Regions from separate parts of the Kitasatospora sp. NPDC058190 genome, predicted to be linked through region 3. Evidence: riboswitches for the same ligand, from Rfam matches in the RefSeq annotation. Region 3 holds a riboswitch; each other region holds the start of a gene.
The links. A riboswitch is a leader RNA that binds a small molecule or an ion and turns the genes downstream of it on or off. The one in region 3 is predicted to bind cyclic di-AMP.
Positions count from the first base shown of each region.

Region 1 (5,522 bases), on a different contig from region 3:
CCCTTGGACGCCGGACCGCCTCCGGCACCGGCATCCCGCGCCGGGCACTGCGATCCGTGCGTCACGGGCCCCGGCCCACGCGCCGGAGATCCGGGCCCGCGCGTTACAGGCCCCGGCCGGGCACGACCCGACCCGGTACGCCCCGACCCGACCCCACCCGTGGGAGCGCCCGCGGGGAAAAGACAAAGGCCGTCGTGGTGTCAGCACCCACGACGGCCCCCCGATGGTGAAGCGGCGACCGGTCAGACCGCCAGGTGGTCGAACTCCCCGTCCTTGGCCCCCAGCAGCAGGGCGGCGATCTCGGCCCGGGTGTAGATGAGCGCCGGACCGTCCGGGAAGCGCGAGTTGCGCATCGCCACCTCGCCGCCGGGCAGGGCCGCGAACTCGACGCAGTTGCCCTGGGAGTTGCTGTGCCGGCTCTTCTGCCAGACCACCCCCTTGAGGTCGGCGGCGGCCATCCCGTTGTAGGTGTGGTCCGAGCTGTGCGTGTCCTGCGAGTCGTGCATAGAAGTCTCCCGAAGAGCTCCGGAGTTGTCGTCCAGCGCGGCGCCCCGGCACCGTCGAAGGAACGGACCGGCCCCGTACCGGTCCGGCACAACGCCTCACTTGACGCGATGATAGCCGCAGTGCACGTGCATCAGCACGGGACATTGCAGGTGCACGAGGCCTTTTGCCGGCGGCCCCGAACTCTTCACGGACCCTTCTCCTGACGGTACGTAAACGGACATAGCCGACTGAATCGACGAGCATTCGATAACCGGCCGTGAGCGGCCCCCCGCTGAATGTTGATCTTCGAATGCCGGGAGTCGCGCCGCCGTGACCCTCCGTCAGGCCGCCCTCCGACTGTGAGACATCTCACGCGCCGCAGGTGCAACGCGATGCCCCACGGGACACGTCAGGGCGACTACGGGCGTCCACCCGGGGGTTGGGCGAGGAATGTCCGGATTGTAGGCAAACCGCCCGGACCGCGACGACGGAGACACGACCTTCGCACCGCGACCACCCGAAACCCGTACGGCAGCCGACTGCAGGCCTGACGGGCCGATGTCCTACGATCTCCGGCATGAGCACCGCAGCCATCCCGGGCGCGCCACTGCCCGTCCGTACTCCAGGCTCCCGTGCGCGGGGGCGCCACCGCCGTCCCGAGCGCCCCGAGATCCGCACCGGCTCGCCGGCCCTGGTGCTCGCCGTACCCGCGACCGCCGGGCCCGAGTCCCGCTCGGTCGTCGAGGAACTGCTCTCGATCGTCCGCAGCGAGCACGCCGGCGTCCAGGCCGCGGTCGGCTACCTCCCGACCGACGGCGCCGAGAGCGAGGGCGGGGACGACCGCACCGTCGCCGAGCTGCTGGCCGAGGCCGCCGAGGCCGGCCTGGCGGCGCCCGTCGTGGTACCGCTGGTGCCCGGGCCGCACGACTTCCTGACCGGGCTTCACGCCCTCGCCGCCGAGTACGGCGCGACCGTCACCGACACACTGGGCCCGCACCCGCTGCTGGCCGAGGCCGTGCACGTGCGGCTGTCCGAGGCCGGGCTGGCCCGGGCCGACCGGGCCCGGCTGTTCGCCATCGCGACCGCCGCGGACGGCGTGGTCCTGACCACCGTCGGCGGCGAGGACGCGGCCGCCGCTGCCGGCATCACCGGCGTGCTGCTGGCCGCCCGACTGGCCGTTCCGGTCGTCGCCGCGGCGCTCGACGTCCCCGGCTCGGTGGCCGACGCCGTCAACCACCTCAAGGAGACCGGCTCCCAGCGCCCGGCGCTGGCCCCGCTGGTGATCGGGCCCGAGGCGGACTCGGAGCTGCTCGCCACGGCCGCCGAGGAGACCGGCTGCCCGTCGGCCGCGCCGCTGGGCGCCTACCCGACCGTCGGCCAGCTGATCGCCTCCACCTACCTGGCCGCGCTGCCGACGCCGACGCCGGAGGAGCTGGCCCAGGCCGAGGCGGAGGCCGCGGCCGCCGCCGGGGCCGAGGAGGGCTCCCGTGGCGCCCACGCGGCCGCCCAGGGGCCCGTGGAGGCCTAGCGGACGCCCGCCGACCGCCTGTAGCACCGTCCCTCGTACCGAAGGGCCCGGAACGATCGCGTTCCGGGCCCTTCGGCTTGCCGTCGGCCCGCCCTGCGGCTCGCCCTTTCCCGCCGCTCCTCCTCCGCCCGCCCCGTCCACCTCCGGCTCGCCCCGCAGCTTGTCCAGGCAGGGAATTGCGGGAGTTATCGGAGCTAAAAGACGATAGTGCGCAATGTCCGTTTTGTCGCCTTTCGGCAGAAATGCTGGGCGCGTATTCCGGCGCTCGATTCACGCCCACCCCCCGTCGCGACCGGCGCGCCACCGCGCGCCTCCACGCCCCGTCACTTCACTTCTGAAGTGGAGACAATTGCGGGAATCCACAGCGGCATTACCGAAAAACGATCATTTACGATCATGGTTCGTGTCCAATTTGGCAGTTTCCGCTAAACCGTGATGCGCGTCACAGATATTTGCAGTTTGAACTTAAGTCTGCTTAACGTGCTCCCCGTTCGTGACCACACGGACCCAGTTCATCCGCGACGCCGAGTCCTGCCGTCGGATGTCCTGGCAGCGCGAAAACGCATCACGGCAGGAGCGGGGGAACCACAGGTAAGTCGCCCCGGGCCGCTCCTCGGAACGGTCCAGGGCTAGGGGTGAAGCCGCGCCCACAGCGCGGCCGGGCAACTCCAGCCCGAATCCGACAGCTCACCTCGCAGGCGTGGGAGAGGACCGCGTCTTCATGCTGCCCACCAACGGCACCCGCCTGTCCGGCCGTACCCGTCGCGTGATCGCCGCCCTCGGCGTCGCGGGCGTCGGTCTCACCATCCCGTGCCTCACCAACGGCACCGCCAACGCCGCCCCCGTCGCCACCTGGGACAAGGTCGCCCAGTGCGAGAGCAGCGGCAACTGGAGCATCAACACCGGCAACGGCTTCTACGGCGGCCTGCAGTTCACCTCCAGCACCTGGGCCGCCTTCGGCGGTACCGCGTACGCCCCGCAGGCCAACCAGGCCACCAAGGACCAGCAGATCGCCATCGCCGAGAAGGTCCTCGCCTCGCAGGGCCCCGGCGCCTGGCCCGTCTGCTCGGTCCAGGCCGGCCTGACCAAGAGCGGCGCCCCGGCCGCCGTCGACACCTCCGCCGGCACGGCCGCCAAGCCCGCCGCCCCGGCCGCCGCCAAGCCCGCGCAGAACCAGGCCCCGGCCGCGAAGCCCGCCACGCCGGCCGCGCCCGCCCAGCAGCAGGCGCAGTCGTCCACCGACTACACCGTCGTCGAGGGCGACTGGCTGTCCTCGATCGCCGCGAAGAACAACGTCCAGGGCGGTTGGCAGCACCTGTACGACCTCAACCGCGCCACCCTCACCGAGGGCCCGGACACCATCTACCCGGGCCAGCGCCTGACCTTCGGTGACGGTGTCAAGGCCCAGGCCGACAAGTCCTCCTCGTCCACCTCCGGCTCGGACTTCGGCTGGTTCAACCGCTCCCAGAAGGCCGGCCAGGCCGCGAACGGCGGTGCCGTGAACGCCAAGCCGACCGCCCTGACCCAGGCCTCGAAGCCGGTCGCCAAGCCGGCCACCAAGCCGGCCACCAAGCCGGTCGCCAAGCCGGCCGCCCAGGCCGCCACCGGCAGCATGGCCGCCGCGGTGTCCTTCGCCGAGTCCAAGGTCGGCCAGGCCTACGTCTACGGCGGCACCGGCAACGGCGGCTGGGACTGCTCCGGCCTGACCCAGGCCGCGCTGCGCGCCGCGGGCATCAACATCCCGCGCGTCGCCGCCGACCAGGCCGCCGCCAGCACCCACGTCTCGCTGGACAGCCTGCAGCCGGGCGACCTGCTGTTCTGGTCGAACAACGGCCAGAACTCCGGCGTGTACCACGTCGCGATCTACATCGGCGGCGGCAAGTACGTCGAGGCCGCCAACCCGAGCTCGGGCGTGCGCGAGCAGACCATCGCCAACTGGGCCCCGGACTTCGCCGGCCGGGTCTGAGCAACGGCCCACGGGCCCACACGCCCACAACCACGGGCCCACAGCTGACGGACAACAGAGAACAGCTGACAGGTAACAGATTTCAGATAACAGATTTCAACATCTGTCAGCCGTCGTCCGAACGCTGACCACCCGCCACCCCCGGGGAGAGTCTGGTCGCTCCTCCCCGGGGGTTTCGGCGCATTCGCATGGTGAAACCCCGGCCCGACGGGCATGCTGCTGCTCTGCACCCGAGGAGGAGTCACCATGGCCCAGGTCACCGTCACGCTCGACGCGAACCTCGCGATAGACGCGATGCTGCTCTCCGGCACCAAGAGCCCGCAGGACGCGGTCGAACTGATCCTGCGCGACTACCTGGCTCGCGGCCGCCGCACCGAGACCCGGACCGGCGACGCGGCCGACGGCCATCGGCTCACCGCCGACCGCCCGGCCGCCCAGGAGGGCTGACCGGACAGCACGGTCGAGCAGACGCACGCCGACGGGCCCCGGAGAGCAACCACCCTCCGGGGCCCGTCAGTCGAGCACCGCCATCCGGTACCGGGGTCAGCGCGCGCAGGCCCCGGTGGACCCGCGCATCACCAGCTCCGGCTGGAACATGAACTCCCCGCGCTGGGCGGCGTTCCCGCCGACCTCCTCCAGCAGCGCGTCCACCGCCGCCGTGGCCATCGCCTCGACCGGCTGGCGGATCGTGGTCAACGGCGGCTCGGTGAAGGCGATCAGCGGCGAGTCGTCGAAGCCGACCACCGACACGTCCTGCGGCACCGACAGCCCGCGCTGCCGCACCGCCCGGATCGCCCCGAGCGCCATCATGTCGCTCCCGCAGACGATCGCCGTGCAGCCCTTGTCGAGCAGCGCACCGGCCGCCGCGTGCCCGCCCTCCACGCTGAACAGCGTGTGGTGGACGAGCTCCTCCGCCTCCTCCTGGCTGCGCCCGAGCACCTCGCGCATCGCGGCCGTGAAGCCCTCGATCTTGCGCAGCACCGGCACGTACCGCCGCTGCCCGACCGCCAGCCCGATCCGCTCGTGCCCGAGCTCGGCCAGGTGCTGGACGGCCATCCACATCGCGGCCCGGTCGTCCGGCGAGATGAACGGCGCGTCGATCCGCTCGCTGTAGCCGTTGATCAGCACGAACGGCACCCCGCGCCCGGCCAGCCGGGCGTAGCGGTCGTGGTCGGCGGTGCTGTCGGCGTGCAGCCCGGAGACGAAGACGATGCCCGCCACCCCCCGGTCGACGAGCATCTCGACCAGTTCGTCCTCGGTGGACCCGCCCGGCGTCTGGGTGCACAGCACCGGCGTGTAGCCGTGCCGGCTGAGCACCTGCTCGATCACCTGCGCGAGCGCGGGGAAGATCGGGTTGCTCAGCTCCGGCGTGATCAGCCCGATCAGCCCGGCGCTGCGCTGGCGCAGCCGGGTCGGCCGCTCGTAGCCGAGCACGTCGAGCGCCGCCAGCACGGTCTGCCGGGTCGCGGCGGAGACGTTCGCCTTGCCGTTGAGCACGCGGGAGACGGTGGCTTCGCTGACCCCCGCCTGCGCCGCGATGTC
Region 1 is NZ_JBHVVI010000006.1:8,891-14,412, forward strand. It holds gene ACFVWU_RS04100 (DUF397 domain-containing protein) at 243-506, opposite strand; gene ACFVWU_RS04105 (hypothetical protein) at 1,064-2,014, shown strand; cyclic di-AMP (ydaO/yuaA leader) riboswitch at 2,566-2,728, shown strand; gene ACFVWU_RS04110 (transglycosylase family protein) at 2,715-3,980, shown strand; gene ACFVWU_RS04115 (hypothetical protein) at 4,227-4,427, shown strand; gene ACFVWU_RS04120 (LacI family DNA-binding transcriptional regulator) at 4,524-5,522, opposite strand, start outside.
Region 1: linked by a shared signal. The riboswitch ahead of ACFVWU_RS04110 (transglycosylase family protein) and the one ahead of ACFVWU_RS21945 (NlpC/P60 family protein) in region 3 are both predicted to bind cyclic di-AMP.

Region 2 (5,522 bases), on a different contig from region 3:
CCATGGAACCCGTCACGCTGATCACCGGTGGCTCGACCGGAATCGGCGCCGCCACCGCCCGTGCCCTGCTCAAGCAGGGCCACCACGTGGCCGTCACCGGACGTGACGCGGACAAGCTGGCCGCCTTCGCCGCTTCGGCCGGAGCGGGCGAGCGGCTGCTGACGATCACCGGCGACGCCAGCGACGCGCACGACGTCGCCTCCGCCGTGCGCCGCGTGGTGGACGCGTGGGGCCGACTGGACAACGTCATCGCCAACGCCGGTTTCTCACTGCCCGGCAACCTGGAGAGCCACGCCCCCGAGGACATGCGCGCCATGGTCCTCACCAACGTCCTGGGCCCGGCCCTGCTGGTGCGGGAGACCCTGCCGCATCTCAGGGAGTCCAAGGGCCGGATCGTGATCATCGGCTCGGTCGCCGGGGTGCGCAACACGCCTGGCAACCTGTACTCGGTCACCAAGTGGGCCGCGCACGCGCTGGCCGAGAACACCCGGCTGCTGGTCGGCAAGGACGGAGTCGGCGTGACCGTCGTCGCCCCCGGGGTGGTGGACACCCCGTTCTGGAACGAGCGCGGCGGCACCCCCGACGCCTCGCCGACGATGACCCCCGAGCAGATCGCGGACACGATCGCCTTCGCCGTCAACCAGCCCGTGGGCGTGGACATCAACCACATCACCGTGCGGCCGACCGGGCAGCTCGGCTGACGCCGCACTCCCAACGACCGTACGACAAGGCACCTTCGGCCCCCGTGGCGTACCACGCGGGGCAGGACGCAGGATCTGCTCGTGGCGTGAGGCGAACGCTGGGCAAGGGCCGCTCGCCCCGGGGGCCGCACATCGAGCGGGTGACCTCCAGACCTCCTCTTCCGTTCTCAAGGCACAACTCCGGCGTGTCCGCGCCGGGTTCGTCCTGATGCGCTGCGGAAGTCAGAGGCCACTGATGAGTGATACCGACCTGCGGACCAGCTCCGTGATCCCGACTCAGGCCACCCGGCCGGGGAGGGACGTGCGCGTCCTGGTGGTCGGTGCGGGGTTCTCGGGCATCGGCGCCGCTGTCCGGCTGCGCCAGGCCGGGGTGCGCGAGGTCCTCGTGCTGGAGAAGGGGCCGCAACTCGGCGGCACGTGGCGGGAGAACACCTACCCCGGCTGCGCCTGCGACGTTCCCTCGACGCTCTACAGCTACTCGTTCACCCCGGACGCCGCCTGGAGCAGGGTGTTCGCCGAGCAGCGGGAGATCCACGCCTATCTGCGGGCGACGGCCGAACGGCACGGGCTCGGCGAGGTGCTGCGCTGCGGCGTGCGGGTGGACGGCGCCCGGTGGGATCCGGTGGCCGGGCGCTGGCGGCTGGAGACCAGCGACGGACCGTACAGCGCCGCGGTGCTGGTGATGGCCACCGGGCCGTGGCACGTCCCGCGCCACCTCGACGTTCCCGGGGTCGAGGAGTTCACCGGACCCGTGATCCATACCGCCCGGTGGGACCAGGACGTCGACCTGACGGGGCGTCGGGTCGCCGTGGTGGGCACCGGCGCCTCCGCCGTCCAACTCGTACCGGCCATCGCACCCCGAGCAGCCGCCGTGCACGTCTTCCAGCGGACCGCCCAGTGGGTGCTCCCCAAACCCGACCTGTCGGTGCCCGAGTCCGTCAACCAGCTCCTGGATCGCCTGCCCGGCTCCCGCAACGCGCTGCGCGCCGGGCAGTACGCGCTGCAGGAGTGCTTCGGCTTCGCCTTCCGGCACCCGCGCCTCGCCCGTCTCCTGGAGGCGGGCGCCCGTGCGCACCTGCGGCTCGCGGTCCGTGACCGGTCGTTGCGCGAGGCGCTCACACCCAGCTACCGGCTGGGCTGCAAGCGCCTGTTGACGTCCAGCACCTTCTACCAGGCCATCGCCCAGCCGCACGTCCAGCTGCATCCCACCGCGGTGACGGCCGTGCGCGGTAACGAGCTCGTCGGCGCCGACGGCACTTCCGCCCGGGCCGACGTCCTCGTCACAGCCACCGGCTTCCGCATGGGCGAGCTGCCACTGGCCCGCCGCCTGTACGGTACAGGCGGCCGGACGCTGCACGACGCCTGGGGCGGCGAACCGCGGGCCTACCTGGGCACCACCGTCAGCGGCTTCCCCAACCTCTTCCTGCTGCTGGGGCCCAACCTGCTCGGCGGCTCAACCTCCGCGATCACCGTCCTGGAAGCCCAACTGACCTACCTCACCAGCGCCCTGGCCCACCTCGACCGCTGGGGTTACCGCGCCCTGGAGGTCCGCCCGGCCGCCCAGGCCGCGCACAACGAGGCGGTGCAGGAGGCGTTGCGGACCACCGTGTACAACTCCGGCGGCTGCACCAGTTACTACTTCGGCCCGAGCGGGCGGAACACCTTCGCCTGGCCCTGGTCGACCGGGCGGCTCATCCGGCAGCTGAGCCGCATCGACCCCGCCGCCTACGCCTTCCACCCCCCGACCGGGCCGGCACCACTGCCCGCCACGGCATCGCTGGGAGACCCGGCACGTCGGTGATCTCCGCGTGTCCGTCGAAGGTGAACATCGCGTCGCCGGCCGCCACCGCGCTGGCACCGAACGCGTGGTGCACCCGGCGCCCGCACTCCCCCTGCGAGCGATCACGTCCCCACTGCCATCAGACCTCCGAACAGCACGGATGATCCATCGGCACCCGCAGTGGGGCCAGGTCAGAAGGACGCGTTCCAGATCTCCCTCGGCAAGCCGGCCGGATGGTGGCACATGGCGGTCAGGGCCGACTCGACGGCGGTCTCGGTCGGCGCGGGTGGTCCGCCGGGGACTGCGCGGCCCCGTCCTGGCCCCGGGTACGCCGACGGCCCGGCTCACGCATCGCGACGTGAACCGGGCCGGTCAGGTGGCCGCTGGGCAGCCTGTCAGCCGCCGGACATCCGGCCGCCGGGCGGTACTCGCTCGGACCCATCGGTTCGAACAGGCCGATCAGGCCCGATCAGGCCGTACCGATCGGGAGAGGTCCGATCAGTACGCGCTGTGCACCTGCCAGAACGCCCAGGCGGCGTTCGGGCTGCCGTAGACGGTGTTCATGTACTGCAGAGCCCACTTGAGCTGGGTGGCGGGGTTGTTCTGCCAGTCGGAACCGGCCGAGGCCATCTTGTTGCCGGGCAGCGCCTGCGGCAGGCCGTAGGCGCCCGAGCTCGGGTTCGTGGCGTGGATGTTCCAGCCGCTCTCGTGGCTGATGATCTGGTCGAACGAGGCCAGCTGGTTCGCCGGGACGATCGAGGCCGCGAGCGCCTGCAGCGCGGCCGGGGTGTTGGCGACCGGGGCGGCCGGGGTGGCGGCCAGCGGGCTGGCGGCGGCCGGCTTGGCCGGAGCCGGGGCGGCCCCGCCCAGGGTCAGGTGCTGGCCCGGGTAGATCTTGCCCGGGCCCTTGGTCAGCACGGACTTGTTGAGGTCGTAGAGCTTCTGCCAGCCACCCTGCACGTGGTGCGTGGTGGCGATCTTGGTGAGGGAGTCACCGCTCTGGACGGTGTACACAGCGGGCGCCTGCGGGGCGGCGGCCGGGGCCGAGTGCGCCGGGGCGGACTTGACGGGGGCGGCGTTCGCGGCGGTGGCGGCGACCACCGGGATGCCGGCGCCGACGCCGACGACCACGGCGGCCGCGACCATGCGCTTGACGGAGCCGACGGCGAACAGGCTGGGGCGAGCGTTGACGGGCAGCATGAAGTGCGATTCCTCTCACACGCCTGCGAGGTGAGCTGTCGGGTTCGGGCTGGAGTTGCCCGGCCGCGCAGAGACGCGGCTTCACCCCTAGCCCCACCGGAACCAGTCCGGATGAGGCGACTTACCTGTGGGTCCCCCGCTCCTGCCGCGGTGCTTCATGGATGCACGTGCCCGCCCGATCCGGCGGCAGGATTCGGCGTTCCGGAGAGCGGGGTTCGTTTCGTACGGAGACGAACGAGAAGGAACGTAAACGGCGCGGAGCCACTAGCACAAGCCCTCGTGAGCTGGGTCACGGCACAGCCGGATTGTCCGAATGATCCACAATAGCGCTTGATAACGATTCGGCAACGCCCCTATGAGTGTGCGTCAGTGCGGGCCGCCGGGCCCAGCGTGGCGGCCATCGCCCGATGGCGCGCCGTGCGGGTCGTGGGTTCGGGCCGACGCGCCCGTCCCGGGGCGCGCCGACCTGACCAGTGGTCAGTCTGCCTGCCGGCCCTGCGCATCGACGCCGCCCGGCACCTCGGCTGCTGGATCGTACGGGGTGCGGGTGCAGACGAAGCCGGCCTGGTCCAGGTGGTCGACCGTGCCGTCGGCCCGGCGCACCACGCGCAGCGGCTCGCCCGCGTAGTGGCCGTCCAGCCCGGTCCAGGTCCCGTCCGGCTCGGGCTGGAACCGTGCGGTGCGGGTCGCGCCGCCCAGCGCTGTGAGCTCCAGCACACGGCCGGTTCGCAGGTGCAGCATGACCGCGCCGGTGCCACAGCAGCAGGGGCCGGTCAGCGCCAACGGGCGTCGGCGAAGCGCCGCCGGGGCTCGGGGATCCGCGGCTCGTGCTCGGTTGACCGCTCTGCGGGAAGCTCTGGACGACTATCTGCGGCTTCGCCGCTCGGCCAGCCCCAGATCGCTGGGGAGAGGTCTTCGGTGACGACACTGTCGCCGCCGCCATGATCGACCGCCTCGTCCACCACGACGAGGTCCACTCCCTCAAGGGCGAGTCCTACCGCATGCGAGGCCGCGAACTCGGACACCCCACCGACGACGACTGACACGCACCATCCGGCGAGACCAACGGGATGGCCCACGACTGAACCGCCGGAACCGGCCCGTTCTGAGCCGTTGCCGACAGCCTTCATCGGTCTGCTGATCGCGGACAGTGCCTACCTCGGAGTTGCTCACCGTCCCGGGTCCGGTACTCAGCGCTCCTGAAGGTCGGGCACGGTCTCGCGATACGCGCGAGCATGCCCTGCTGGCGCTGTGCCTGGACGGGGCGCACCTCGGGACGGCAGGCGCACTTGGCGGACAAACAATGGGATCCGCCCAGATCCTCAACGACGGATGTGTCGGGCGGCTGCCATCCTCGGGGACCTCGTGAATGTGCCGGTGACCAGGGCGTACCGTCGGGCCCGCCCGACGTGCCGCAGTCCGGGAAGTTCTGGTTCGATGGGGGCGCCGTCACCACCGCCCGCAAGGAGCAGGACCCTGAGTACGTCGTTCGCAGAAGCGCTGTCCGTCGGACTGCTGGTCCTGGTCCTGGTGTGCGCGGTGGTGCGGCCCTGGGGCTGGCCGGAGGCGGTGGTCGCAGTCCCGGCGGCGGGGCTGGTGATCGCCACCGGCGCGATCCCGTCGGCGCACGCGGTGGCCGAGGCGGAACGGCTCGGGCCGGTGATCGGGTTCCTGGCGGCCGTGCTGGTGCTGGCGCAGTTGTGCGACGACGAGGGGCTGTTCCACGCCTGCGGAGCATGGATGGCCCGCACCTCGGCCGGGAGTCCCCGGCGGCTGCTGGCTCAGGTGTTCGTCGTCGCGTCGGTGATCACGGCGGTGCTCAGCCTGGACGCCACCGTGGT
Region 2 is NZ_JBHVVI010000036.1:15,181-20,702, reverse strand. It holds gene ACFVWU_RS18395 (SDR family oxidoreductase) at 3-701, shown strand; gene ACFVWU_RS18390 (flavin-containing monooxygenase) at 937-2,502, shown strand; gene ACFVWU_RS18385 (LysM peptidoglycan-binding domain-containing protein) at 2,980-3,681, opposite strand; cyclic di-AMP (ydaO/yuaA leader) riboswitch at 3,689-3,890, opposite strand; gene ACFVWU_RS18380 (hypothetical protein) at 4,159-4,422, opposite strand; gene ACFVWU_RS18375 (ATP-binding protein) at 4,548-4,724, shown strand; gene ACFVWU_RS18370 (arsenic transporter) at 5,119-5,522, shown strand, end outside.
Region 2: linked by a shared signal. The riboswitch ahead of ACFVWU_RS18385 (LysM peptidoglycan-binding domain-containing protein) and the one ahead of ACFVWU_RS21945 (NlpC/P60 family protein) in region 3 are both predicted to bind cyclic di-AMP.

Region 3 (5,522 bases):
CGGATAGATCTTCACTAGGGTCTGGCGTCAAACCTATTTTCCGGAATCTCATCCGATCAGGTGAGTCCGATGGAAGAAGGAGCCGGTCCCTTGGCCTCCCACCGCCGTCCCAAGCAGCCGAGCCGCGCGCGGGTCTCCGTGCTCACCGCTGCCGCTGCGACCGCGGTCGCCCTCTCCGCCCAGGTGGGTGCGCACGCGGCGCCGCAGCCGAGCAAGGACGACGTCAAGGCGCAGATCGACCAGCTCCAGCAGGAGCAGGAGCAGGCGGCGGAGAAGTACAACGGCGCCAAGGAGCGGGCCGACCAGCTCCGCAAACAGGCCGACCAGCTGCAGGACCAGGTGGCCCGCAGCCAGGACCAGATGACCCAGCTGCAGGCGGGCCTGGCCGAGGTGGCGGGCGACCAGTACCGCACCGGCGGCATCGACCCGTCCGTCCAGCTGATGCTCTCCTCCGACCCGTCCGGCTACCTGGAGAAGGCCTCCAGCGTCCAGCAGGCCAGCGCCAGCCAGACCGAGGCGCTCAAGAGCCTGCTCGACCAGCAGCGCCGGCTGGACCAGGAGAAGGCCGAGGCCGCCGCGGTCCTGTCCTCGCTGGACTCCACCACCAAGGACCTGAACCAGGCCAAGTCGGACGTCAACCAGAAGCTGAAGGCCGCCCAGGACCTGTTGAACTCGCTCAGCGCCGCCGACCGCGCCGCGCTGAAGGCCCAGCAGCAGCAGGACGACCGCGCCTCGCGCGGCACGGCCCGGGTCGACCTCAGCAGCCTGCCGCCTGCCAGCGGCTACGCGGCCGTGGCCGTCGCCAAGGCGATGAGCAAGCAGGGCTCGCCGTACCAGTGGGGCGCCACGGGGCCGAGCACCTTCGACTGCTCGGGCCTGATGCTCTGGTCGTACGCCCAGGCCGGCGTCTCGCTGCCGCGCACCTCGCAGGAGCAGGGCAACGTCGGTACCGCGGTGCCCTCGCTGGACCAGGCCCAGCCGGGCGACCTGGTGATCTACGGCAGCGACCGGCACCACGTCGGGATGTACATCGGCAACGGCATGGTGGTCCACGCGCCGCACACCGGGGACGTGGTGAAGGTGATGAAGGCCGACGCGATGCCGATCAACACGATCCGCCGGGTCTGACACCCCGACACGCCGGAAAGTCCGGGTTCCGCTCCTGTGATCCGCGCCACCCTCCTGTCGGGGGTGGCGCTTCGGGTTTGTCCGTTCCGTGGTCGGCCGGTGAGATCCGATCAGCTTTGCGTGCAGCAGCGATCACCATCGGTCATTTTCACAAAAGAACACGGGAAATCTTCCGTCTTTTTTCTGACAAGGATTTGAACGGATCACGGTTCAGTTACTAGGGTCGTGCCCCGAACCACCGCACTGTCGATCACCCAGCCTGGGTGGCGGCGGTGGTTACCGTCGAGTTCGCGAAACAGCGGGGCAGGTCGAAGTGACTGCCCGACAGGGGAGCCCAGTGGTCGGGGGCGCTGCGGAGCGGAGCCGGGGAACCACGTTCCTCCGGGGTGAATCGGCGCCAGGTCGGCCGCTGGAACGGCTGTGAGGCGTCGTAGGGCATGCTTCCGGCCCGAACCCGTCAGCTCACCCGGTAGGCGGACGTAGGAAGAAGGAGTCCGCCTTCGTGGCGTCCCATCGTCGTCCCAAGCCCGCCAGCCGCGCCCGTGTCTCGATCCTGACCGGTGTCGCCGCGGCAGCCGTCGCCCTCTCCGCGCAGTCCGGCGCGCACGCCGACCCGCAGCCGACCAAGGACCAGGTCAAGGAGCAGGTCGACCAGCTCAACGAGCAGGCCGAGCAGGCGACCGAGAAGTACAACGCCGCCCAGGAGAAGCAGCAGGCCCTGGAGAAGCAGGTCTCCGGCCTGCAGGACCAGGTGGCCCGGCAGCAGGCCCAGGTGACCGACATGCAGGGCGGGCTCGCCGAGATCGCCGGGGAGCAGTACCGCAACGGCGGCATATCCCCGACCGTCCAGCTGATGCTCTCCACCAGCCCGGACAACTTCCTCAACCAGGCCGGTGCGCTCAACCAGGCCGGTGACACCCAGAAGAACCAGCTGAAGCAGCTCCAGGAGGAGCAGCGCAAGCTCGACCAGGACCGCACCGAGGCCCAGGGCAAGCTCGCCGAGCTGGAGTCCACCACCCAGCAGCTGAAGACCTCCAAGGAGGAGGTCCAGAACAAGCTGAAGGCCGCGCAGGACCTGCTCAACACCCTGACCGAGCAGGAGCGCCAGGCGATCCGTCAGGCCGAGGAGAAGGCCGCGGCCGACGCCAAGGCCCAGGCCGACGCAGCCGCGAAGGCCGCCCAGCAGCAGCAGGCCGCCGCCGACCGCGCCTCGCGCGACAGCGGCCGCACCGACATCAGCTCGGGCTCGGGTTCGGGCTCCGCGGCCTCCTCCTCGCCGGTCGCCAAGCCGGCCGCCCCCGGCAGCTCGCACGGTGCCGCCGCGCTGGCCGCCGCCGCGAGCAAGGTCGGCAGCCCGTACGTGTGGGGCGCCACCGGCCCGGGCTCCTTCGACTGCTCCGGCCTGATGGTCTGGGCGTTCAACCAGGTCGGCGTGTCGCTGCCGCGCACCTCGCAGGAGCAGGCCGGCGCCGGCACCCGGATCGGCTCGGACATCTCCCAGGCCCAGCCCGGCGACCTGCTGATCTTCTACAGCGACGCCCACCACGTCGGCATCTACGCGGGCAACGGCCAGGTGCTGCACGCGCCCAAGCCGGGCGCCTCGGTCCGCTACGAGGCGGTCTCCAACATGCCGCTGGCCTCCATCGTGCGGGTCTGATCCCCGCCCAGGCCGTTTCGGGCCCGGTCCTCCACCACGGAGGGCCGGGCCTGCGGCTTTTCCGGCGACTTGGACGAATGTCCGATTGGGGGGCGAATATTCGGGTCAGGAGGGGTTTGGACTCGCTTGCCCGGACTCGCTAACGTCTGCCACCGGACTCCCGCTCGACGGCCGCCCGTTGGGGCGCGGCCGCGGGGCCGTGCCCCAGGATTGGAGCCGCCGCCGCCATGTCCGTGCACCGTCGTTCCCAACTGCTCGCCCGTGCGCTGGTGCTGACCGCGGCAGCCGCCACGGTCCTGAGCGTGACGGCCGGCGGCAGCGCCCAGGCCGCTCCCGGCGCGCCGGACACGCCCGATCTCAGGGACGTCAAGGCGCAGGTCGAGAAGCTGTACGACGAGGCCGAGCGGGCGTCCGAGAAGTGCAACGCCGCGCAGGAGGCGCAGAAGCGGCTCCAGAGCGAGACCACGCTCCTCCAGGGCGAGGTCGCCGCCGGCCAGGACCAGCTCAACCAGCTGCGCGGGGACCTCGCGACCGTGGCCGGGGCCGAGTACCGCGGCGGCGGGATGACCCAGACCGCCCAGCTGATGCTCTCCAGCGACCCCGCGTCCTACCTCGCCCGCGCCCGCACCTTCGGGCAGGCCGCCGAGCGGCAGCAGGAGACGCTGCACGAGCTGGTCGGCCGTCAGCGCAGGCTCGACCAGCGCCGAACCGAGACCGCGGGCAAGCTCGCCGAACTGGACCAGGCCCGGCGCTCGCTGGCCGAGAACAAGCAGCAGATCCAGCAGCGGCTGGCCAAGGCCCAGCAGCTGCTCAACAGCCTGAGCGCGGCCGAGCGGGCCCGGATGGTCGTCCAGGACGCCGACGACGCCGAGCAGCGCGCCACCCGCGGCACCGACCGGCTGGACCTCGGCACCACCCCGGCCGCCTCCGAGCGCGGGGCGGCCGCGCTGGCCGCCGCGGTGCGGATGATCGGCTCGCCGTACGTCTACGGATCCACCGGGCCCCGCGCCTTCGACTGCTCCGGTCTGATGTACTACAGCTGGCGGCAGGCCGGAGTGACCCTGCCGCGCACCTCGCAGGCCCAGGCTTTCGCCGGGCAGCGGATCAGCCTCTCCGAAGCGCGGCCGGGAGACCTGGTGATCTTCTACCGGGACATGCACCACGTCGGGATGTACGCCGGCGGCGGGGTGATGGTGCACGCCCCCTACCCGGGCGCCAAGGTGCGGTACGAGAGCGTCAACGCGATGCCGGTCGCGGGAGTGGTCCGGCTCTGAACGCGACGACCTCCGACCCGGCCGACATACCCGGTCGCGTGCTGTCCCGGCGCGCTGCGCTGCTGCTGGCGGCCGGCGGGCTGACCCAGCTGTCGCTGCCCCCGGCCGCGCCGCCGACACCCGGGCGGCCGGTCGACCAGCGAGCCGAGGTGGCCGATCTGCTGGCGGCGCGGGCGCGCTCGCTGCCCGCCTGGTCCGGGCTCACGGGGGCCGAGGCGGTCTACCGCAATCTGGTGCTGTCGCCCGATCAGAGGTCTTCGGCGGCCGACGGGCAGGACCGGCTGACCGCCGCCGTCGAACTGGCGGTGCGGATCGCCGGCTACGACGAGTACCCGGTGGTGTACCCGCGCCGGATCGCGCTGGTCCGGGAGGCGGGTGGCTGGCGGGTCGAGCGGGAGGAGGCCGCGAGCGGCCCCCCGGCGCTGTGGGACCTCGGCCCCGCCCGTACCACCCCCGGCGCGCACTGCCTGGTGCTCGGCCTGGCCGAGGGGCCGGACCCGGCCGGGCTGGTCGCGGTCGGGGACAAGGCGGTGCCGGCCGTCAGCGCGGTGTGGGGCGGCGCCTGGCCGGGCCGACTGCTGCTCGAACTGCCCGCCACCGAGACCCAGTTCGCCCGGCTGCTGGAAGCCGACCCGGCGGGCTGGACGGGCATGGCGGCGGTCACCGTGGCCGCCCCCGGAGCGCCGTGGCACACCCCGGCGGACCGGGTGGTGATCAACCCCGATGCGTTCGGGCGGCTCAGCGACTTCGGCCGGCAGGTGGTCGTCACCCACGAGGCCACCCACGTCGCGACCAGGGCCGACACCCGGGCCTGGACCCCGCTGTGGCTCTCCGAAGGTGTCGCCGACTGGACCGCCTACCGGGACTCCGGCCGCCGCCCCCAGCAGATCGCCCCCGAGCTGGCCCGGGACGTCGCGGCCGGGAAGCTGCCCACCGCGCTGCCCGCCGACGCGGACTTCACCGCCGGTGCCACCGGCATCGCCCAGGCCTACGAGCAGTCCTGGCTCGCCTGCGACCTGATTGCCCGTCGCTGGGGGACCGACCGGCTGGTCGCCTTCTACCGGGCGGTCGGCGCGGGCGACGGGCAGGGCGAGGACGGAGAGCACCGGATCGACCGGCTGCTGCGCGGTGAGCTGGGCGTCGGGCTGGCCGAGTTCACCGCGCTCTGGCGGGCCGAGGTCTCGTCCTTGAAGGGCTAGCCGGGGCGGCCGGCGCCCGGCCGGGCCCGAGGCTCAACGGCCGGCCGGGTGGTCGATGCCGTCCAACAGGTCCTGCTCGTACGCGATGCCCGGGCGGACCGGGTAGGAGGAGGCGGACGGCAGTGCCGGGGTCTTGTCCAGCACCACGGTGGGCGGCAGGGCCGCCGCGGCGCGGGTGGAGCGCCAGAGCCGGACGCCGGAGAGCACGGCGGCGGTCAGCAGCAGCAGGTTGCGCAGGGTCAGTACGGTGACGGCCCAGGGGTC
Region 3 is NZ_JBHVVI010000047.1:33,815-39,336, reverse strand. It holds gene ACFVWU_RS21950 (NlpC/P60 family protein) at 91-1,128, shown strand; cyclic di-AMP (ydaO/yuaA leader) riboswitch at 1,467-1,620, shown strand; gene ACFVWU_RS21945 (NlpC/P60 family protein) at 1,631-2,785, shown strand; gene ACFVWU_RS21940 (NlpC/P60 family protein) at 3,013-4,059, shown strand; gene ACFVWU_RS21935 (hypothetical protein) at 4,098-5,258, shown strand; gene ACFVWU_RS21930 (glycosyltransferase 87 family protein) at 5,292-5,522, opposite strand, start outside.

Region 4 (5,522 bases), on a different contig from region 3:
CGGCCGGCTGCGGCTCGGCCACCTGAGCGCCGCCTGCGCGCTGACCGCCCCCGACGACCAGACCGAGCTGCCGCCCGAGCCCGTGGTGGCCGCGCTGCTCGACGCCTCGCCCGCCGACTGGGCCGCCACCCGGGTCAGCGCCGAGGGCATCACCTCCCCGGCGCTGCCCGCCGACGACGGGTCCCGAGCCCGGGGCGAGCGGTCCTGGACCCGAGGCACCCGAGCGCGAACCCGCGGCGAACAGCCCCGAGCCCAGGCCGATCCACCCCCGCCGCAGGCCGACCCGACCGGGACCCGGGCCGATCGGGCCCGGGCGCGATGAGCACGACCCCCAGCCCACTGACCGGAGCCCGAGCCCGATGAGCCAGACCGTCACCCGCGCCCTGCGCATCCTCGCCCAGCTCGGCGAGGGCGAGCGCTCCCTCGACCAGCTGGCCGAGGTGCTCGGCGTCCACAAGACCACCGTGCTCCGACTGCTCCAGAGCCTGGAGGAGGAACGGTTCGTCTACCGCGACTCCGCCTACCGCTACCACCTCGGCGCGGGCCTGTTCGCGCTCTCCGGCCTCGCTCTGGAACAGCGCGGCATCCGCCGGATCGCCGCCCCGCACCTCGCCGAGCTGAACGCCTCCACCGGCCAGACCGTGCACCTGGCCGCGTACGAGGGCGGCGAGGTGGTCTACATCGACAAGTTCGACTCCCGCCATCCGGTCCGGATGTACTCCCGGATCGGCCTGCGCACCGCGCTGCACTGCGCCGCCGTGTCCAAGGTGCTGCTGGCCGACCTGCCGCCGGCCGAGCGCCACCGGGTGGTGGCCGGGATCGACTTCACCCCGCACACCGAGCGCACCCTCGCCACGCCCGAGGCGCTGCTCACCGAGCTGGAGAAGGTCGCCGCCCGGGGCTGGGCCGAGGACCACGCCGAGCACGAGTCCTTCATCAACTGCGTGGCCGCCCCGATCCGGGACGCCAGCGGCCGGGTGGTCGCCGCCGCCTCCATCTCCGTCCCCGACGTCGTCCTCCCGTACGAGCAGGTGCTGGACCTCCTCCCGCGACTGCTCACCACCGCCCGCGCCGTCTCGGCCGACTGCGGCAGCCCCGACCGCATTTGACGGTCCGCCACCTCCAAAGGAACCCCATGTCCGAGCACCCCCAGACCGGCGACAAGACCGAGATCCGCACCGACGGCGCCCCCGCCCCCGCGTGGATGTTCTCCCAGGGCGTCCGCAAGGGCCCGATCCTGCAGGTCTCCGGCCAGGGCCCGCAGGACCCGGCCACCGGCGAGTACCTCCACCGCGGCGACGTGAGGGCCCAGACCCGCCGCACCCTGGAGAACGTCAAGGCCATCGTCGAGGCGGGCGGCGCCACCATCGAGGACGTGGTGATGTTCCGCGTGTACCTCACCAAGCGCGCCGACTTCCCGCTGATGAACGAGGTCTACGCCGAGTTCATCGAGGAGAACATCAAGCCCGGCGGCGTGAAGCCCTGCCGCACCACGGTCTTCGTGGAGCTGCCCCAGGAGCCCATGCTGGTGGAGATCGACGCCCAGGCCGTCGTCGCCTGACGCCCCGCGAAACCCCCGAGCGCCCGGACGCCGTCACGCGTCCGGGCCCTCGCCGCACCCCGCCATCCACTTGCCACACCCTTGCGCGGACATTAGGTTAGGCTCACCTAACCACCAGGAGGTCCGTTCATGAGTCTGCCCACCGGCGACGCCGAGGTGCCCGAGCCCACCACCGCCGAACGGGTCCACAGCCTGCTCAGCGCGACCTCCTCACTCACCGTCCGCGCCCTCGGCGAACACCACGACCTGGACACCCCGGTCTCCGTGCACGGCTCCCGGCTGCGGCTGCGCGCCCCGCTGGACGCCCCGCTCACCGCGGCCGCCGCCGAAGCCACCGAGGGCCTGGCCGTCGTCCTCGACGTCACCGACGTGTCCCCGGTCGCCGTCCGCGACCGGATCCGCGGCCGCCTCACCCTGGCCGGCCGGCTGCACCTGGCCCACCTCGCCGACGACGGCCTCAGCGTCCACCTGCGCGTGGACGTCGCCCACGCCGTCCTCGCCACCCCGTACGGCACCGGCGCGCTCACTGCCGTCGACCTCGCCCTCGCCGCCCCCGACCCGCTGGCCCGGCACGAGGCCTCGCTGCTCACCCACCTGGCCGACGAGCACGCCGACGCCCTCGACCTGCTCACCGGCCTGCTCGACCCGGCCCTGCTCGCCGGACACCCGGACATCCGCCCGCTCGCCCTCGACCGCTACGGCCTGGTACTGCGTCTGGACCACCCGCACGGCCACCGCGACGTCCGCCTGGTCTTCCCCGAACCCGCCGGCGACACCGAGGACTTCGGGCACCGGATGCACGAGCTGCTGGCCGCCGCCGAGCACGGCCTGCCCGTCCGCCGGAACTGACCACGCCCGGGCGTCACCGCTCGACGGCGTCCTCCGGCACGATCCGCCCCATCCGCGCGTACCGCTCCGGCCGTCGGCGCCGCACCGCCGGCGCCAGCGCGATCCCACCCACTCGAACTCCCCCGGAGCCGCGAACGGCAACGGCCGGCCCGGCTCCACGAGGGGTCCTCGCGAAGCCGGGCCGGCCTTGGGCGTGTCCCGCGCCCATGTCCACCGGTGCGGCGATCACCCGGTCGAGCGGTCACCCGACATGACCATCCCGGGCGGTCGATTCGCCCCGCACCAGCGGTGGTTCCTGAAACCCGCGGTCAGCGCGGGGTCCGAACAGGGGCTGCGCAGCGTCAGAGCGCGACGCCGTGCACCCGCAGGTAAGCGACCGGGTTGATGTCCGAGCCGTACTCCGACCCGGTGCGGATCTCGAAGTGCAGGTGCGGGCCGGTCACGTTGCCGGTGGCGCCGGAGAGGCCGAGCCGCTGGCCGGCGGTGACGGTCTGACCGATCTTCACACCGATCACGGAGAGGTGCGCGTACTGGGCGTACCTGCCGTCAGCGAGCTTGATCTCGACCTGGTTGCCGTAGGCACCGCCGTTGCCGGCCTTCACCACGACACCGTTGGCGACCGCGCGCACCGGGGTGCCGGTGGAGGCGACGAAGTCCTGGCCGGTGTGGTGGCCGGAGGCCCACATCGAGCCGGCCACGCCGTAGGCCTCGCCCAGCACCGGGTTGGCCAGCGGGGCGACATAGCCGGAGGTGACGGCGACCGGGGCTGCGGTGACGGCCTGGGCCGGAGCGGCGTTCTGAATCCGGGTCTGGACCTGGACGCCCGGCTTGGCGGCCTCGGTCCGAACCTGCACCTGAGCATCTGCGGCAGCGGCGGCGCTCTGGGTGACCGGGGCGGCCGGCTCGGCCGGGGCCGCAGGCTCGGCCGGGGCCGCAGGCTCGGCGGCGTCGGCGTGGGCCGCGAGCGACAGCCACTGACCCGGGAAGACCAGGTTCGGGTCGGTGCCGACCACCGAGCGGTTCTGCTCGTACAGCGCGGGCCAGGCGCCCTCGACGTTCCGGGCGTCGACGATCGTGGACAGGCTGTCGCCGCCGACGACGCGGTAGCCGTCGTGGGCGGCGGCCGGGGCGGCCGACCCGGCATCCACGGCGGCGGCGTGCTGCACGACCGAGGCGGCCGGGGCGTTGTGGGCCTGGGCGCTCATCGTGGTCACGAGCGGCAGGGCGAAGGAGACACCGGTGACGGCGACTGCGATGCCGATGCGGGCGGCGCGGGGCACGGCGATACGACGAGCCTGAGCAGGCATGGGATTCCTCTCCGACGCCTGCGAGGTGAGCTGTCGGGTTCGGGCTGGAGTTGCCCGGCCGCACGCGCGGCTTCACCCCGAGCCGGTCCTGGACGTTCGCGCTGAACAGCGCGGACTCCGGTCCGGCGACTTACCTGTGGGTCCCCCGCTCCTGCCGTGCAGAGCTCAGTTCGAACCACTGGGCAGCGGCAGGACTCGGCGTTCCACCCGGTGGATCCACCCAGGCTGGCCGGGTGGTCGCTGAACTAAAACCCATCCGTTCGGGTGAAGCAATGTCGATCTCTTGAACCAGCGACAACCCCCCGCGGCGCGGTCACCCTCCGCATGGCCCACCATGCGGTGCGTGCACAATCCATTCACTCGGCGCCACTGCTCCACGACGCTGCGCCGCCCTCGGCGGCCCAGTGCGACCATCCGCTCACGCACCGCCCACCCTGGACACACCGCCCGGTGACCCTTGTCACGTGCACCCCGCCGGGCGCAGGATCGGGCCGTGGCCACCTCAACGGCCGGCACCCTGCGCCTGAGCACCGCGCAGGGCCGCTGGGTTCTCCTGGCAACGGTGCTCGGTTCCAGCATGGCGATGCTCGACGGCACCGTGGTGAACGTCGCCCTGCCCCGGATCGGCGCCGACCTCGGCGCCTCCCTGGCGTCCCTGCAATGGACGCTGAACGCCTATCTGCTCACGCTGGCGGGCCTGATCCTGCTCGGCGGCGCGCTCGGCGACCGGTACGGACGGCGCAAGGTCTTCCTGATCGGCGTGGTCTGGTTCGCCGCCGCCTCCGCGGCCTGCGCCCTCGCCCCGAACATCAACGTGCTGATCGCCGCCCGCGCCGTCCAGGGCATCGGCGGGGCGCTGCTCACCCCCGGCTCGCTGGCCATGCTCCAGGCCGTCTTCCATCCTGACGACCGCTCGGCGGCGGTGGGCCTGTGGTCCGGTCTCGGCGGGGTGTCCGCGGCCATCGGCCCCTTCCTCGGCGGCTGGCTGGTGGACGGCCCCGGCTGGCGCTGGATCTTCCTGCTGAACCTGCCGCTGGCCGCCGCCGTGATCGCGGTCAGCTCCCGCTACGTCCCGGAGAGCCGCGACGAGTCCGCCTCGGGCCGCTTCGACGTGCCCGGCGCGCTGCTCGCCGCACTCGCCCTCGGCGCGATCACCTACGCGCTCACCGCCGCCGGGGAGGGCCTGTCCCCCGCCGTCTGGCTCACCGGCGCGATCGGCCTGCTGCTCGGCGCCGCCTTCGTCGCCGTCGAGCGCCGCGCACCCGATCCGATGCTGCCGCTCGGACTGTTCTCGTCCCGGCTGTTCACCGCCGTGAACCTGGTCACCCTCTGCGTCTACGCGGCCTTCAGCGGGGTGTTCTTCCTGCTGGTGGTCCAACTGCAGATCGTGTCCGGCTTCTCGCCCCTGGTCTCGGGCTTCGCCCTGGTGCCGATCACGGTGCTGATGCTGACCCTGTCGGCGCGCGCCGGCCGCCTCGGCAAGCGGATCGGCCCGCGCATCCCGCTCACCGTCGGCCCGCTGCTCTGCGCCGCCGGGGTGCTGCTGATGCTGCGCACCGGCCCCGGCTCCTCCTACTGGGCGGACGTGCTGCCCGCCGTCGCGGTGATGGGCAGCGGGATGACCCTGCTGGTCGCACCGCTGACCGCGACGGTGCTGGCCGCCGTCGACGTACGGCACGCGGGCATCGCCAGCGGCGTCAACAACGCCGCCGCCCGCGCGGCCGGCCTGCTCGCGGTGGCTGCCCTCCCGGCGCTGGCCGGCCTGAGCGGCGATGCCTACCGGGTGCCGTCCTCGGTGGACTCCG
Region 4 is NZ_JBHVVI010000138.1:7,765-13,286, forward strand. It holds gene ACFVWU_RS38490 (sugar kinase) at 1-322, shown strand, start outside; gene ACFVWU_RS38495 (IclR family transcriptional regulator) at 360-1,109, shown strand; gene ACFVWU_RS38500 (RidA family protein) at 1,136-1,561, shown strand; gene ACFVWU_RS38505 (DUF2470 domain-containing protein) at 1,691-2,410, shown strand; gene ACFVWU_RS38510 (peptidoglycan DD-metalloendopeptidase family protein) at 2,752-3,717, opposite strand; cyclic di-AMP (ydaO/yuaA leader) riboswitch at 3,720-3,898, opposite strand; gene ACFVWU_RS38515 (MFS transporter) at 4,211-5,522, shown strand, end outside.
Region 4: linked by a shared signal. The riboswitch ahead of ACFVWU_RS38510 (peptidoglycan DD-metalloendopeptidase family protein) and the one ahead of ACFVWU_RS21945 (NlpC/P60 family protein) in region 3 are both predicted to bind cyclic di-AMP.